Regions from separate parts of the Streptomyces sp. NPDC050560 genome, predicted to be linked through region 1. Evidence: riboswitches for the same ligand, from Rfam matches in the RefSeq annotation. Region 1 holds a riboswitch; the other holds the start of a gene.
The links. Region 1 has a riboswitch for cobalamin ahead of ACIBIW_RS33315 (ABC transporter substrate-binding protein). Riboswitches for the same ligand answer to the same signal wherever they lie in the genome.

Region 1 (7,061 bases):
CGAGGGAAATGATCAACTGGGCGAGCGCCAGGACGGCGAGGGGGCGCACGAGGCGGGAGCGCACGGTGTGGCTGGATTCCTGGGCGGGCATTCTCGATCACCTCCTTCGGCGCGGGGAGACCCTGCTGCTGACATCGCGTTGTGGGGGACGCGTGCGGGCACACGCACATCGCCGACGCGCGGCGACGGCGCGTCCGATCCGTTCCCGTGTCCGTTCCGCGTGTTCTCGGGCACACCCGCGCCAGGCATGAGTGCCTGAGCCCCGGGCAGGCAGGCCCGCACCGCGTGGCGCGGTGGCGGGTCCGCGGCGCCTCTGGCTACGGCGGTGCCTCGCCCGGACCCCGCGACGCCGTCATGCCCCGTCCAGGAGTCGGCGGACTTCCCGTACCACCGTGGTGAGCGCCATGCGTTCGGGGAGTGTGGTTTCCGGGTGCCACAGATCGGCGAGGAGGCAGGTGCGCGGGCGGTCTCCGTCGTTGCGCGCCTCGTGTTCGAAGGAGTAGTCGAAGAGCAGGCAGCGGCCCTCCACCCAGGAACGGCTCTCTCCCGCCACGGTGATCAGGCAGCCGGGCGGGATGTCCACGGCCAGGTGCAGGTTGATGGTGAAGTTCCACAGGTCGCAGTGCGCCGGCACCACCGCACCGGGCAGGAGCGTGGAGAAGTGGCACTCCAGCAGGGGGCAGATGAGGCCGGTGTCCACGGCGTACTCACGCAGCACGCGGGAGGCGGTGGGCATGATCCGCGCGGCCTGCGGCACTTGGGCGCCGTCTCGGTAGAGGTGGAGAGCCTGCCAGTCCTGCTGGCTGCGCAGATAGTGCTGGTAGTCGTGGAAGTCCGCGCGGCGCCGCGCCCACGCGTCGGCCAGCTCGGCCTTGATGGCCCCGTGCTGCGACTCCAGTTCCCTGGCGAAGGCGACGATCTCGTCGTGCCCGTACGGATCGTGCCAGGGCGTCGGCGAGATGCCCGGCAGGATCCACCGTGCGTTCCGCTGAAGCGGGTGTCGCTCTCCCCGGCCCGGCTCCAGCATCTTCTCCACCCGGGCCAGGGAATCTCGGCCGTGTTCCTCCTTGATGCGCGCGAATACGTCTTCTGTGTCAGGCGTCATGCGACTCCCCTGAAACTCGCCCTGGAGCGGCTGTCCCGGTCCCGCGTCGCGCCGGCCGGCGGATGCCGCGATCCGCTCTGCCGCCCGGCCCCGGACGCGCTGGTCGTTCATGAGGTGGTGCCACACGAATCGGGCGCCGTCCTGGTAGTCGGCCGCCGTCGCACCAAAGTTCCCGCTGACACCGTTTCCTCGACACCGCTTCGCCGATCCTCGCTCCACACAGGGGTAGTCGGCCCGGTCCGGGCATTGGTTCCCGGCCTCCCCCACAACTCGCCGACCGGTACCCGCGCCCCCTCGCTACCTTCCGCATGCCAGTCCGTGCCACAACCGGGGCCAGGGAATCCGGTGCGAATCCGGAGCTGACGCGCAGCGGTGAGGGGGACGGGCGGGGCCCACCACGCCACTGGAGGGCGGCGAACCGGCCTCTGGGCCGCCCGTCGCCTCCGGGAACGCGCCCGCGGGGCCTGCTGTTCTGGCTGCCGGGCGCTGCGCGGGGCCGACTGGGGCGACGTGGCCGTCGCCGCCGCCGTCCTCACCGCGGTCCTGGTCAGCGCCGCGGGCGCGATCGGCTTCGTGGGCTCGTTCTGCCCCGCGCCACCCACGCGGTCACCGCACGCCCGTCTGCTGCCCGTCACCACGCTGGCAGGGGCGGTGTTCCTGGTGTGGGTGGACATCGCGGCACGCACCGTGCTCGACCCGCAGGAGGTACCGGTGGGCGTGGCGACGTCGGGGGCGCTCCGGAACCGTCGCTTCTGGCGTTGGCCGGCCTGGAACGGTTGAAGGCCCGGTTCGACGTGCCGGTTCTGGTCTCCCCGTCCCGGAAGTCGTTTCTGCGGACACGCACCGGCAGCGCCCTGCCCGAAATCGGTCCGGCCACGCTGGCGGTGGATCGCCTCCTCCCGGAGAGCGAGATCACTCCTGCCGCCCCGGGCGCCCGCCGGCCCACTTGGTATTTTCTCCGTTGCCGTGGTGTTCGGGAAACCGGTCGGAGTCCGGTGCGGCCCTCGCCACTGTTGCCGCGGAGCACCGCGGCCCCCGCTGACCGGCTCGCCGCCGGTCAGGGCCACTGGGCGGGACGGACCCGCCCGGGAAGGCCGGCCGCGGCGTGTCGAAGCGGAAGCCAGGAGACCGGCCACGGCGCGACATGTTCCACGAGGGTTTTGGAGAACACGTGCCCATCGGTCTGCGCCCGTACAGATCCCACCGTTCCATACGCCCCCGGGCCCGCGTGCGCGTCGCCCACGCGCTGGCGCTCTGCCTGTCCGCCGTCGCGCTCGGCGCCTGCACGGGCGCCCCCGCCCCCAGCACATCGGACTCATCCAGCGACTCCGGCGGTACGGCCAAGGCAGCCGCGCCCGTCACCGTGCGAAGCTGCGGGACCGACGCCACCGTCAAGGCGCCGCCCGGAAGGCTCGTCACCCTCAACGAGGGCTCCACCGAGGTGGCCCTCGCCCTCGGCCTCCAGTCCCGTATGGCCGGCACCGCCTACCTCGACGACTCCATCCCCGCGAAGTGGAAGACGGCCTACGACTCCGTCCCGGTGCTCTCCAAGGAGTACCCGACGAAGGAGAAACTGCTCGCGGCCCGCCCCGACTTCCTCTACGCCTCCTACTCAAGCGCCTTCACCGGCAAGGTCGCCGGCACCCGCGCCGAACTGCGGGCCGAGGGCATCCCCTCCTACCTGTCACCGTTCGGCTGCGGCGACGACAAGCAGGTGCCGCCGGTGTCCTGGGAGACGGTGTGGGGCGAGGTCAACGACGTCGCCAAGCTCTTCGGCGTCACCGGGAAGGGCGCCGCGATCGAACGACAGCAGAAGCGGGAACTCGACGGGCTGAGGACCGACGCCGCTGGCAAGGGCCTCAAGGCGCTCTGGTACGACTCGAACACCAAGACGCCCTACGTCGGCGCGGGCCACGGCGGGCCCCAGCTCATCCTCGACGCGGTGGGCGCCCGCAACGTCTTCGAGAAGCTGCCGGGCGGCTGGCAGAGCGCGAGCTGGGAGAAGGTCGCCGCGGCCGACCCGGACGTCATCGTGCTCGCGGACGCCGACTGGGACACGGCACGCTCCAAGATGCGCTACCTGGAGCACGACCCGGTCCTCGGCAAGCTCACCGCCGTACGGCACAAGGCGTTCGTGGTGGTGCCGTTCTCCGAGTCGACGCCCGGAGTGCTGCTCGCCGACGGCGCCGCACGGGTGGCGGACGGGCTGGCGAAGCTGCACCCCGGCTCATGACCGCCCCACCGCGCACCGCAGCACCGCACACCGCAGCGCGCCCGGCAGGCTCCGGCCGGGCGGCGGCCATCCTGTGCCTCGCCCTGGCGGTCCTGCTGGCCGCCATGATCCTCGGCCTCGCCGTCGGCTCGCAGCACGAGCCACCGGGCACCGTGCTCGACGTCGTCGCCCGCCGCCTCGGACTCGGCAACCCCCCGGTGACGCTGCTCGACGACCAGATCGTCTGGCAGCTCCGGCTGCCACGGGTCCTCGGGGCCGCCGCCACCGGCGCGGGCCTCGCGGTCTGCGGCGCCGTACTCCAGACCCTGACCGGCAACGACCTCGCCGACCCCTATCTGCTCGGCATCTCCGACGGCGCGGCTGCGGGAGCGGTCAGCGTGATCGTCCTCGGCCTCGGAGGCGCGGGCGCCGCCGCCACGGGAGCGGTCTCCACGGCCGCCTTCGCCGGCGCCCTGCTCTCCGTCGCGCTGGTGCTCGCGCTCTCCGGCGCGGGTACCCGCTCGCTGTCCGCCGCCAGGACCGTGCTCGCCGGGATCGCGGTGGGGCAGATGTGCGGCGCGTACACGTCGTTCGTCGTCCTCGTCCTCGGCGACCGGGACGCCGCGCGCGGTGTGATGGAGTGGACGCTCGGCTCGCTGGCGGGCGTACGGTGGCCCACCGCCGTCTTCCTGGCCGCCGTGGCGCTGACCGGCACGGCGGTGATGACATCCGCGGCCCGGGACCTCGACGCCTTCGCCTTCGGCGAGACCGCCGCCCGCTCCGTCGGCGTCCATGTGGAGCGCACCCGCCGGCTTCTCATCGCCACCGCCGCTCTGGTCACCGCCTGCCTGGTCGCCCACACGGGCGTCATCGGCTTCCTCGGCCTCGTCGTACCCCATCTGGTACGGCTCGTCTGCGGCCCACGGCACGGACTGCTGCTGCCCGTGTCGGCGCTGCTGGGCGCCACGCTGCTGGTCGGCAGTGACATCGCGGCACGCTCCGTGCTCCCCGACCGCGAGATCCCGGTCGGCGTCGTCACCGCCGGGCTCGGAGCGCCCTTCTTCGCCTGGCTGCTGTGGCGCAGGGGCCGTAGCGAGCAGGCACCCCGGTGAACGCGGCACCACAGGACGGCACGCTCCCGGGCTGTGCGGCCCCCGCGGTACTGCGCGCCGACGGCCTGGTCGTACGCGCCGGAGACGCCGTCCTGCTGGACGGGGTCACCCTCGACGTGGCGCCCGGCGCCGTCACGGGCCTGCTCGGTCCCAACGGGGCGGGGAAGACGACGCTGCTGCGCACGGTCGCCGGGCTCATGCGGCCCGACGCGGGGCGTGTCCTGCTCGACGGGCACGACCTCCACTCGCTCACACCGCGCCGCCGCGCGCGGCGCGTGGCCTTCATGGAGCAGCAGGCCGACACCCACCTCCCGCTGTCCGTCCGCGACGTCGTCGGCCTCGGGCGCACCCCGCACCGCGGCCGCTGGCCGGCCCCGGTGAGCGCGGCGACCGCCGACCACGAACGGTCGGTACTGACCGCCGCCTTCGCCGCCGCCGACATCGGCCACCTCCTCGACCGGGCCTGGCCCACCCTCTCCGGCGGCGAACGCCAACGGGTGCAACTCGCCCGCGCACTCGCCCAGGAGCCCCGGGTGCTCCTGCTCGACGAGCCCACCAACCACCTCGACCTGCGCCACCAACTCGGCTTCCTCAGCACCGTGCGGAGCCTGGGTGTCACCACCGTCGCCGCACTGCACGACCTGGAACTCGCCGCCGCCTACTGCGACGACATCGCCGTACTGCTCGACGGCCGCCTCATCGCCCACGGACCGCGCTCCGACGTACTCACCGCCGCCACCATCGCCCGCGCCTACGGGGTCGACGCGACCGTCGAACGCCACCCACGCCACGACCGGCCGCACATCCGGTGGAACGGGCTCCTCGCGGAAGGACAGCCACGATGACTCCCCCGGACACACCCACCCGGCGCCCGGCCACGCTCCTGGTCGGCATGTCGCTCGCCGAGGCCGACCGGCGCGACCTGCTCCTGCACACCGCCGCTCCACTCGGCGCCACCGTCGCCTTCCTCCAACAGGCCGACCCCTCCCTCTCCACCGAACTCACCAGACTCGCCGACAGGGGCACCACGACCGTCACCCTCATCGGCGTACGCCTCGCCTCCTCGGGTCCCGCCCACTCCTGGCTGCGGCGGATCGCCGCGCACTGGTGGCGCGAACGCCACGGCCACCGCCCCGAGTTGCTCGTCGCCACCCGACTCGCCGACTCACCGGACGCCATCGCCGCAGCGGCGACGGCAACGGGCGCGGGGACGGCGGGAGCTGTGGGGACGAAGCCGATCACGGGCGCCGAACCGGGACTGACGTCCGCCGCCTGGGAGGAGGTCACACACCACCGACACCAGGTCAGCGTGTGCCGGGGCCCGCGCTGCACCGCCAAGGGGGCCGAGGCCGCAACACGCGCCCTCGCCCTCGCACTCGCCGCGCACGGCCTCGGCGACGACGACGTACAACTCCTCCAGACCGGATGCCAGTACCCCTGCAACCAGGCCCCCGTGATCAATGTGCAGCCGGACGACGTCTGGTACGGGCACGTGGACCCGGCGGCAGCGGAGCGCATCGTGTCCGAACACCTCGTCGACGAAAGCCCGTTGGCGACCCACCGCCTCCCCCGCCACAGACGGAAACCAACCCCCCGCCCCGGCACCGCCTCTGACACCGGACTCCCACCGGGTGGCGCACCTCGGGCCCACTGAGCCGGGGCGGGACCGAGCGGTCAGAGGTCAGGCGGTGCCGCCGCCGTGCCCGCCACCCCGCTTACCCCCTCAACAACAACCGTGGCATAAATGCGCAGCTCAACGCCCTGAACTTGGCCATCCATGTCTTGTGGCTCCTGCCGGGGGGCACGGCCGGGCGGCTCCCGTCCGTGTGCCCCCGGGGACCTGCTGTTAGCGTGGCCTGACCCTGCCCGGAGGGGCCGCACGGGCGACGGGAGGAACGCCATGGACCGTGTCTCGCTGATGCACAGCTTCGTCGCCGTCGCCAGGGTCGGCAGCTTCAGCGGCGCCGCCAGGACACTCAACTTCTCCGGCTCCCTCGTCTCACGGCATGTCGCGGAGCTGGAGCGGCAGCTCGGCGTCCGGCTCGTCAACCGGACGGCCCGCTCGGTCAGCCTCACCGGGGCCGGACTGCGCTACGCCGAGTTCGCCGCGCGCATCCTCGACGAGATCGAGGAGGAGGACGCCGACATCTCCCGGACGCACGACAGGGCAGAGGGGACCCTCAGTGTCACCGTGCCCACCTGGCTCGGCAGTGTCGACCTGGCCGACGCGATGGCGTCGTTCGCCGCGGCGCACCCGAAGATCTCCGTCCGGTTCGAGCTGGGCGAACTGTCCCACCGCACCTACGACTTCCTCGACGGCGGCTTCGACGTCGCCCTGCACACCCAGGACCTCAGGGACTCCAGCGTCCGGCTGCGGAGGATCACCACGCTGCCCTTCGTGCTGTGCGCCTCGCGGGACTACCTCGAACGCCGCGGCACCCCGGCCCACGTCGACGACCTCGCGGAGCACGACTGCGTCGTCCACACCGATGACCCGGTGTGGCGGCTCGGCCCCGACCACGCCCCCGCCCCGTTCAGGACGCGCGACGCGGTGTACGTGTCCAACTCCTATCTCGCCCTCGGGCAGGCGGTCGCGCACGGCCGCGGCATCGCGCTGCTGCCCCAGTGGTCG
Region 2 (7,061 bases), on a different contig from region 1:
ACGAACGCCACCAGCAGGAACGCGAGGGCGAGCAGACCCGCCGTCAGCGGCGAGCGGTGCGAGGGCGCGGCCACCGCCACCGCCGCCGCCAGCACCAGCCAGCCCACCACGTCCATGATGCCCGCGGACGCCATGGCCACCGTGCCGCGTTCGTCGGCCATCAGATTGTGCTCACGGATGATCGAGGCCAGTACCGGAACCGCCGTGACCGACAACGCCACGATCATGAACAGTACGAAGGCGGACGTGGCGGCGTCGGGGGCCTTCCCCGACATCCCCCGCGCGATCATCACCCAGGCGAGGCAGCCGCCCATCGCCATGGGCAGGAGCACCCCGCCCGCGGTCACATACGCGATCCGCCGCCGCTGCCGCCGCAGCGAGCCCACCGACAACTCGTAGCCGACGGAGAAGAGGAACACCGAGAGACCGACGTCGGAGAGCACCGTCAGGAAGGGGATCAACTCGTCGGGAAAGAGCCTGTCCTCCAGCCAGGGGGACAGCCGCCCGAGCGCCGTCGGGCCCAGCAGGATTCCTCCCGCGATCTGGCCGATCACCGCGGGCTGGCGGACCCGGGCGCACAGGACGCGTAAGACGGACGTGAGGACGTACACCACCACGACCGCCATGAAGGCTTCCGCGGCCACACGCTCCACATTCACCGTGTTCTCCCCTCCCCGTCGCGGGCGCGGCGCCCGCGTACACTGGACTTCGCGCACCTGCTCCCGAGGGCCGTCCCGAGGGCCGTGCCGACCGTCACGCCGGGGCGGCGCGCACCGGCCCCGGAAGGGCGCACCCCCGCGCCCCTCATGTGAGGTGTCTCCTACGGCCCCTGGCCGCCCGGGAGTTCGCGTGCCACGGCGCTCCTGCCGTCCCTCCGGGGTGCCGGGCGACTGCGGACCCGCCGATGCTCGCCCAGCGGGCCGCGCCCGGCAAGAGGTACTGCTCCCTCCGGATCGGGCCCGGCGGGCCTCACCCCGGCTGACCTGCCGCGTGGTGGGGGCCGTTCAGATACGCCCTGACGTCCCCCGCCTCCGCGCAGCCGAGTTCGGTGAAGACGTCGAGCGCACGGCGCAGCGCGCCGGAGTCGCCGGTGCGGCCGAGGATGAACAGCGCCCGGGCCAGGCTCACGGGCCGCCCCACGGACTCGTACGTGGCCACCGCGAGCCCCGCCGGGCCCGCCGCGCCCTCCGGGTCGCCCTCCGCGAGCCCGACCCGGGCCAGGACCACCTGCGCGTCGCCCTCCCGGTCGGCGAAGCCGTGCCGCCGGGCCAGGCCGAGCGCGGCGGCCGCGGACCCGGCGGCCTCCGCGGTGCGGCCGAGCGCCAGGGACACCGCCGCGATCCCGACGCGCGCCGAGGTCTCCTCGCTGAGCAGGCTGTGCTCGATGGCCAGCGCCAGGGCCTCGCGGTACAGCTCACCCGCCCGCTCGTGGCGCCCGAAGCGCAACTCCACCGCGCCCGCGGCCAGATGGGAGTCCGCGGTGACCAGCGGGTCGCGGACGCGGTCGGCGACCGCCAGCGCCGCCCGCGCCGCCCTGCGGGCCTCGTCCTCCCTGCCCGCGTCCCGGTGGACGTCCGCCACGAAGCAGTGGCAGTCGGCCTCCCAGGTGCCGTCCTTCGCCTCCTGCACCAGCGGAAGGGCGACGCGCGCATGGCGCAGCGCCTCCTCGAAGCGGCCGAGCGCGTGCGCGACCGCGCCCAGGTTGGCGGCGCAGTGCGAGCGCTCCTCGTCCGTGCTGGCGAGGTCGAGCGCCCGGTGCAGATGGTCGTACGCCTCCTCGGTCCTGCCCAGCCTGAGACAGACCGTGGACAGGTTGGAGTGGTTGCTGTACTGGCCGTGGAAGCGGCCGAGGCGACGGTTGAACTCCAGCACCCGCGTCAGGCAGTCGGCGCTCTCGGCGAGGCGGCCCGCGCGCCAGTGGATGCCCGCCAGATTGTTGAGGGTGGCGCCGAGCAGATCGTAACGCTCCGCCTCCTCCGCGAGTTCCCCGGCCTCCCGGTAGAGCCGGACGGCGTCTTCGTAGCGGTTGGCGTGGGCGTTGAAGTCCGCGAGGCAGAGCCGCGCGGCGCCACGGGCCGCGGCGTCCCCGTGGGCGTCGGCGACCCGCAGCGCGGCCTCCGCCGAGACCTCCCACTCGGGCATCCGCAGACTGCCCCAGAAGTAGGCGCGCAGCCGGTCGGCGATCAGGAGGGCCAGCGCGGTGTGGCGGCCCTCCTCGGCGCACCGGGCGACGGCGGCGACCAGATCCGGCAGCCAGGTGCCCAGCCAGTCGCTCGCCCGCGCCACGTCACCGTCGAACACCGGTACCGGCGCCGTCGCCTGCGCGGACGGCGCGCCCAGCACGAACCAGTTGGAGTGCACGGACCGCACCGCGCTGCCCGCGGTGTGCAGGTACCAGACGAGGAGCCGTTCCAGGGCGGCGTCGAGTTCGGCGGCCGGCTCCTCGGCGGCGGCGCGCTCGGCGGCGTACTCCCGCAGCAGGTCGTGGGCGCGGTAGCGGCCCGGTGTCTCCTCCTCCAGCAGATGCAGCGCCGCGAGCGAGGCCAGCGCGGCACGGGCCCCGGCGGCATCGCCACCGGTGAGCGCCGCCGCGTCCGCCGCCCCCGCGCGGCCCCCCGGCACCAGGCTGAACAGCCGGAAGAGCCGGGCCTCCGCGGCGTCCAGCTCGCGGTACGACCACGAGAACACGGTGCGCGGATCGCTCGCCGGGTCGTCGGCGACCGCGAGGGCGTCGAGCCCCGCGGCGTCCTCGGCGAGCGTGTCCGCGAAGTGGGCGAGCGAGGCGTCCGGGTGCCGCGACACCAGCTCCGCGACGACCCGCAGCGCGAGCGGCAGCCGCCCGCAGATGTCGGCGAGCCGCCGCACCGCCTCCGGCTCGGCCGCCGCGCGCCCTGCGCCCACCGCGTCCGCGAGCATGGTGCGGGCCTCGTCCGTGGACATCTCGCCCAGCGGCACGGACCGCGCCCCCTCCCTGATGGTCAGCCCGCTCAGCCGGTTGCGGCTGGTGACGACGGCGGTGCCGCCCGGGCCCGGCAGCAGCGGCCTGACCTGCTGGACGTCGCGGGCGTTGTCGAGAATGAGCAGCACCCCGCGCCCCGCGAGGACCTCGGGCAGCAGCACACGGCGCTCGTCCGTCCCGGCGGGGATGCGGTCGCGGTGCACCCCGAGCGCGGACAGCAGCACCCCGAGCGCGTGGTGCGGGGTGAGCGGGGTGCCGGGCCCGTAACCGCGCAGGTCGATAGGGAGTTGGCCGCCGGGGAAGCGGGCGGCCGCGCGGTGCGCCCACCGCACGGCGAGGCTGGTCTTGCCCGCGCCCCCGATGCCGTGCACCACGACGATCGCGGCCCGCCCCGCGCCGTCCGCCACCTCCGCGGCGGCGTCAAGGACGGCAAGCTCGCGCTCCCGGCCCACGAACCCGTCGAGCGCGGGCGGCAGCCTGCGGACCACCTGCGGCCCGCCCCCGCCCGCGGCGGTCCCGGCGCTCCCGCCGTGCCGTGCCGCCGCGGCAGGTGCGGGATCGGTGTGCGCGCCCGCGCGCAGCAGCTCCTGGTGCACGGCGCGCAGCTCCGCCGAGGGCAGCGTGCCCAGCTCGTCGTCGAGGAGCCGGCGCACCGTCTCGTACGCGTCGAGGGCCTCGGCCTGCCGGCCCGCGGCGCCCAGCGCGGCGAGCAGCCGCCGCCACAGCGACTCCCGCAGCGGATGGCGCGCGGTCAGCTCGCGCAGGGAGGCGATCAGCTCGCCGTGCGGGCCGGGCCGCAGCCGCAGTTCGAGATCGGCGCGGCGCTCGACGGCGCCGAGACGGCGCTCGGTGAGGCCGCCCGCGAACTCGGCCTCCGTCACCGCCGACCCGGCGTCCACCAGCGGATCGCCACGCCACAGCGCCAGCGCCGCCACGATGCGCTCGTGCGCCTCCGCGTCGTCCGCCGCGCCGGACGCGGCGTCCAGCAGGCCCTGGAAACGCAGCACGTCCACCCGCTCGGGCGGGACGCCGAGCCGGTACCCCGCGGGGGCGGTGTGCAGACACTCCTCGCCGACCAGTGCGCGCAGCCGGTACACCAGGGTGAAGAGGCTGGCCCGCACGTGCACCGGCGGCTCGTCGCCCCACACCGCGTGGGCCAGGGTGTCCAGCGGGACCGTACGGCCCGCCCGCAGCGCCAGCGCGCTCAGCAGCGCCCGCTGCCGGGCGGACGCCACCCGGACCCGTTCGCCGTCCCTGCGCACGGTGAACGGCCCGAGAACATCGATTTCCAGCCCGGCCATGACCTTCCCCGCCCGTTCCCCCGCGCATGGCCGTACCACAGGGAGTGTGGGGCTCCCCTCCGCCCGCCGGGGACGCCATCTTGATTCAGCCAAGCCCCAGGTGGCAAGCCCGGTCCCGGCCACGGCCGGGGTGGAACACGCCGCCGCGTTGCACCCCACGCCCCGCATGTCAACGCTGTGGTGCACATCACCCCCCGATCGGGGCAGGTGCCCCACCGGGCACCAGGGGGGCCGTAGGGTTGCCGGTGCAGCAGGTTCGCCCCGTCAGCCGGACGGGGTGTCGTAAGAGGGAACCCGGTGGGAATCCGGGACTGCCCCGCAGCGGTGAGTGGGAACGACCGCCGTCATACGCACTGGGCCCTGGAGGGCCTGGGAAGCGACGGCCAGTAGGTGTTCTCCCCAGGAGGAGGACGCGCCCGCGAGTCCGAAGACCTGCCCGCTGCCCGTGCGCGACGATTCACGCGCGGACATCCCGGTGACCCCGAGGGCGGGTCGGCGAACCCACAGGCGGACCCGCACGGCCGGGCCGCCAGGACGGCCACCCTTCGCGCCCCCGTGTCCCCCGGGACCCCAGGGACTCATCTCGCGAAGGAGATCTCCGTGACCAGCAAGCCCCCGACGACCACGGCGGCACGGGCCACCGTGTACGGCTACCCGCGCCAGGGCCCCGATCGGGAACTGAAGAAGGCGATCGAGGGTTACTGGAAGGGCCGCGTCAGCGCCGAAGCCCTCCACACCACCGGCGCGGAACTGCGCGCCGCCAACTGGCGCCGACTGGTGGACGACGGCGTCGACGAGGTCCCGACCGGCGACTTCTCCTACTACGACCACATGCTGGACACCACCGTCACGGTGGGCGCCGTCCCCGAGCGGCACCGCGAGGCGTTCGCCGCCGACCCCCTCGACGGCTACTTCGCGATGGCCCGCGGCACCCAGGACGTCGCACCCCTGGAGATGACCAAGTGGTTCGACACCAACTACCACTACCTCGTGCCCGAACTGGGTCCCGACACCGTCTTCACCGCCGACTCGGCCCGGCAGGTCGCGGAGCTGACCGAGGCCCGCGCCCTGGGCCTCGACGCCCGCCCGGTGCTCGTCGGCCCCGTCACCTACCTGCTGCTCGCCAAGCCCGCCCCCGGCGCCCCCGCCGACTTCGACCCCCTCACCCTCCTGGACCGGCTGCTGCCCGTGTACGCCGAGATCCTGGCGGACCTGCGCGCGGCCGGGGCCCGCTGGGCGCAGCTCGACGAGCCCGCACTCGTCCAGGACCGCACCCCCGCGGAGCTGGCCGCGCTCGCACACGCCTACCGTGACCTCGGCGCCCGCACCGACCGGCCGGAACTGCTGGTCGCGACCTACTTCGGCCGCCTCGGCGACGCCCTGCCCGTGCTCGCCAAGGCACCCGTCGAGGGTCTTGCCATCGACTTCACCGAGACCGGTGAGGACAACCTCGCCGCCCTCGCCGCCGCGGGCGGCCTCCCCGGCAGGCGTCTTGTCGCCGGGGTCGTGAACGGCCGCAACGTCTGGGTCAACGACCTGGTCAAGTCCCTCACCACGCTCGGCGTCCTGCTCGGCCTCGCGGACCGCGTCGACGTCTCCGTCTCCTGCTCCCTGCTCCACGTCCCCCTCGACACCGCCGCCGAGCCCGACATCGACCCAGGGGTGCTGCGCTGGCTGTCCTTCGCCCGCCAGAAGACCGCCGAGGCCGCCACCCTCGCCAAGGGCCTCACCCACGGCGTCGACGCGATCGACGGCGCACTCACGGCGAACAGGAGCGCCCTCGCCTCCCGGCTGGAGTCCCCCCTCACCCGCGACCCCGCCGTACGCGCCCGCGCCGAGGCGATCACCGGCGCTGACACCCGCCGCGCCCGCCCCTACGCGGCCCGCGCCGCCGCCCAGCGCGCCCGCCTCGGCCTGCCCCTGCTGCCGACCACCACCATCGGCTCCTTCCCGCAGACCGGCGCGCTGCGCGCCGCCCGCGCCGACCTGCGCGCAGGACGCACCGACACCGCGGGCTACGAGGAGCGCGTCGCGGCCGAGATCCGGGACGTCATCGCCTTCCAGGAGCGGACGGGGCTCGACGTCCTCGTGCACGGCGAGCCGGAGCGCAACGACATGGTGCAGTACTTCGCCGAACGCCTCACCGGATACCTGGCCACACAGCAGGGCTGGGTGCAGTCGTACGGCACCCGGTACGTGCGCCCGCCGATCCTCGCCGGGGACGTGTCACGGCCGCAGCCGATGACGGTGCGCTGGACGACGTACGCCCAGTCCCTGACCGACCGGCCCGTCAAGGGCATGCTCACCGGGCCCGTCACCATGCTCGCCTGGTCCTTCGTCCGCGACGACCAGCCGCTCGGCGACACCGCGCGCCAGGTCGCCCTCGCACTGCGCGACGAGGTGGGCGACCTGGAGGCGGCGGGCACCTCCATCATCCAGGTCGACGAGCCCGCACTGCGCGAGACCCTGCCGCTGCGCGCCGCCGACCGGCCCGGCTACCTGGCCTGGGCCACCGAGGCGTTCCGCCTCGCCACCTCGGGCGTACGCGCCGACACCCAGGTCCACACCCACATGTGCTACGCCGAGTTCGGCGACATCGTGCAGGCGATCGACGACCTCGACGCCGACGTCATCAGCCTCGAAGCCGCCCGCTCCCACATGCAGGTGGCACGGGAACTCGCCGCCCACGGCTACCCACGCGAGGCAGGACCGGGTGTCTACGACATCCACTCGCCCCGCGTGCCGAGCCCCGAGGAGGCCGCCGAGCTGCTGCGCACCGGCCTCGGCGCCATCCCGGCCGA

Region 2: it holds a riboswitch for cobalamin, as region 1 does, so the genes downstream of both, metE (5-methyltetrahydropteroyltriglutamate--homocysteine S-methyltransferase) here and ACIBIW_RS33315 (ABC transporter substrate-binding protein) in region 1, are expected to answer to the same signal.

What each region holds. Positions count from the first base shown of each region.
Region 1 is NZ_JBITGT010000020.1:61,586-68,646, reverse strand. Features, by position in the region: gene ACIBIW_RS33330 (MFS transporter) at 1-91, opposite strand, end outside; gene ACIBIW_RS33325 (aspartyl/asparaginyl beta-hydroxylase domain-containing protein) at 353-1,105, opposite strand; partial or broken gene ACIBIW_RS33320 (iron chelate uptake ABC transporter family permease subunit) at 1,625-1,885, shown strand; cobalamin riboswitch at 2,056-2,257, shown strand; gene ACIBIW_RS33315 (ABC transporter substrate-binding protein) at 2,334-3,338, shown strand; gene ACIBIW_RS33310 (FecCD family ABC transporter permease) at 3,335-4,429, shown strand; gene ACIBIW_RS33305 (ABC transporter ATP-binding protein) at 4,426-5,274, shown strand; gene ACIBIW_RS33300 ((2Fe-2S) ferredoxin domain-containing protein) at 5,271-6,083, shown strand; gene ACIBIW_RS33295 (LysR family transcriptional regulator) at 6,330-7,061, shown strand, end outside.
Region 2 is NZ_JBITGT010000003.1:249,936-256,996, forward strand. Features, by position in the region: gene ACIBIW_RS08550 (cation:proton antiporter) at 1-659, opposite strand, end outside; gene ACIBIW_RS08555 (AfsR/SARP family transcriptional regulator) at 970-4,260, opposite strand; cobalamin riboswitch at 4,496-4,715, shown strand; gene metE (5-methyltetrahydropteroyltriglutamate--homocysteine S-methyltransferase) at 4,861-7,061, shown strand, end outside.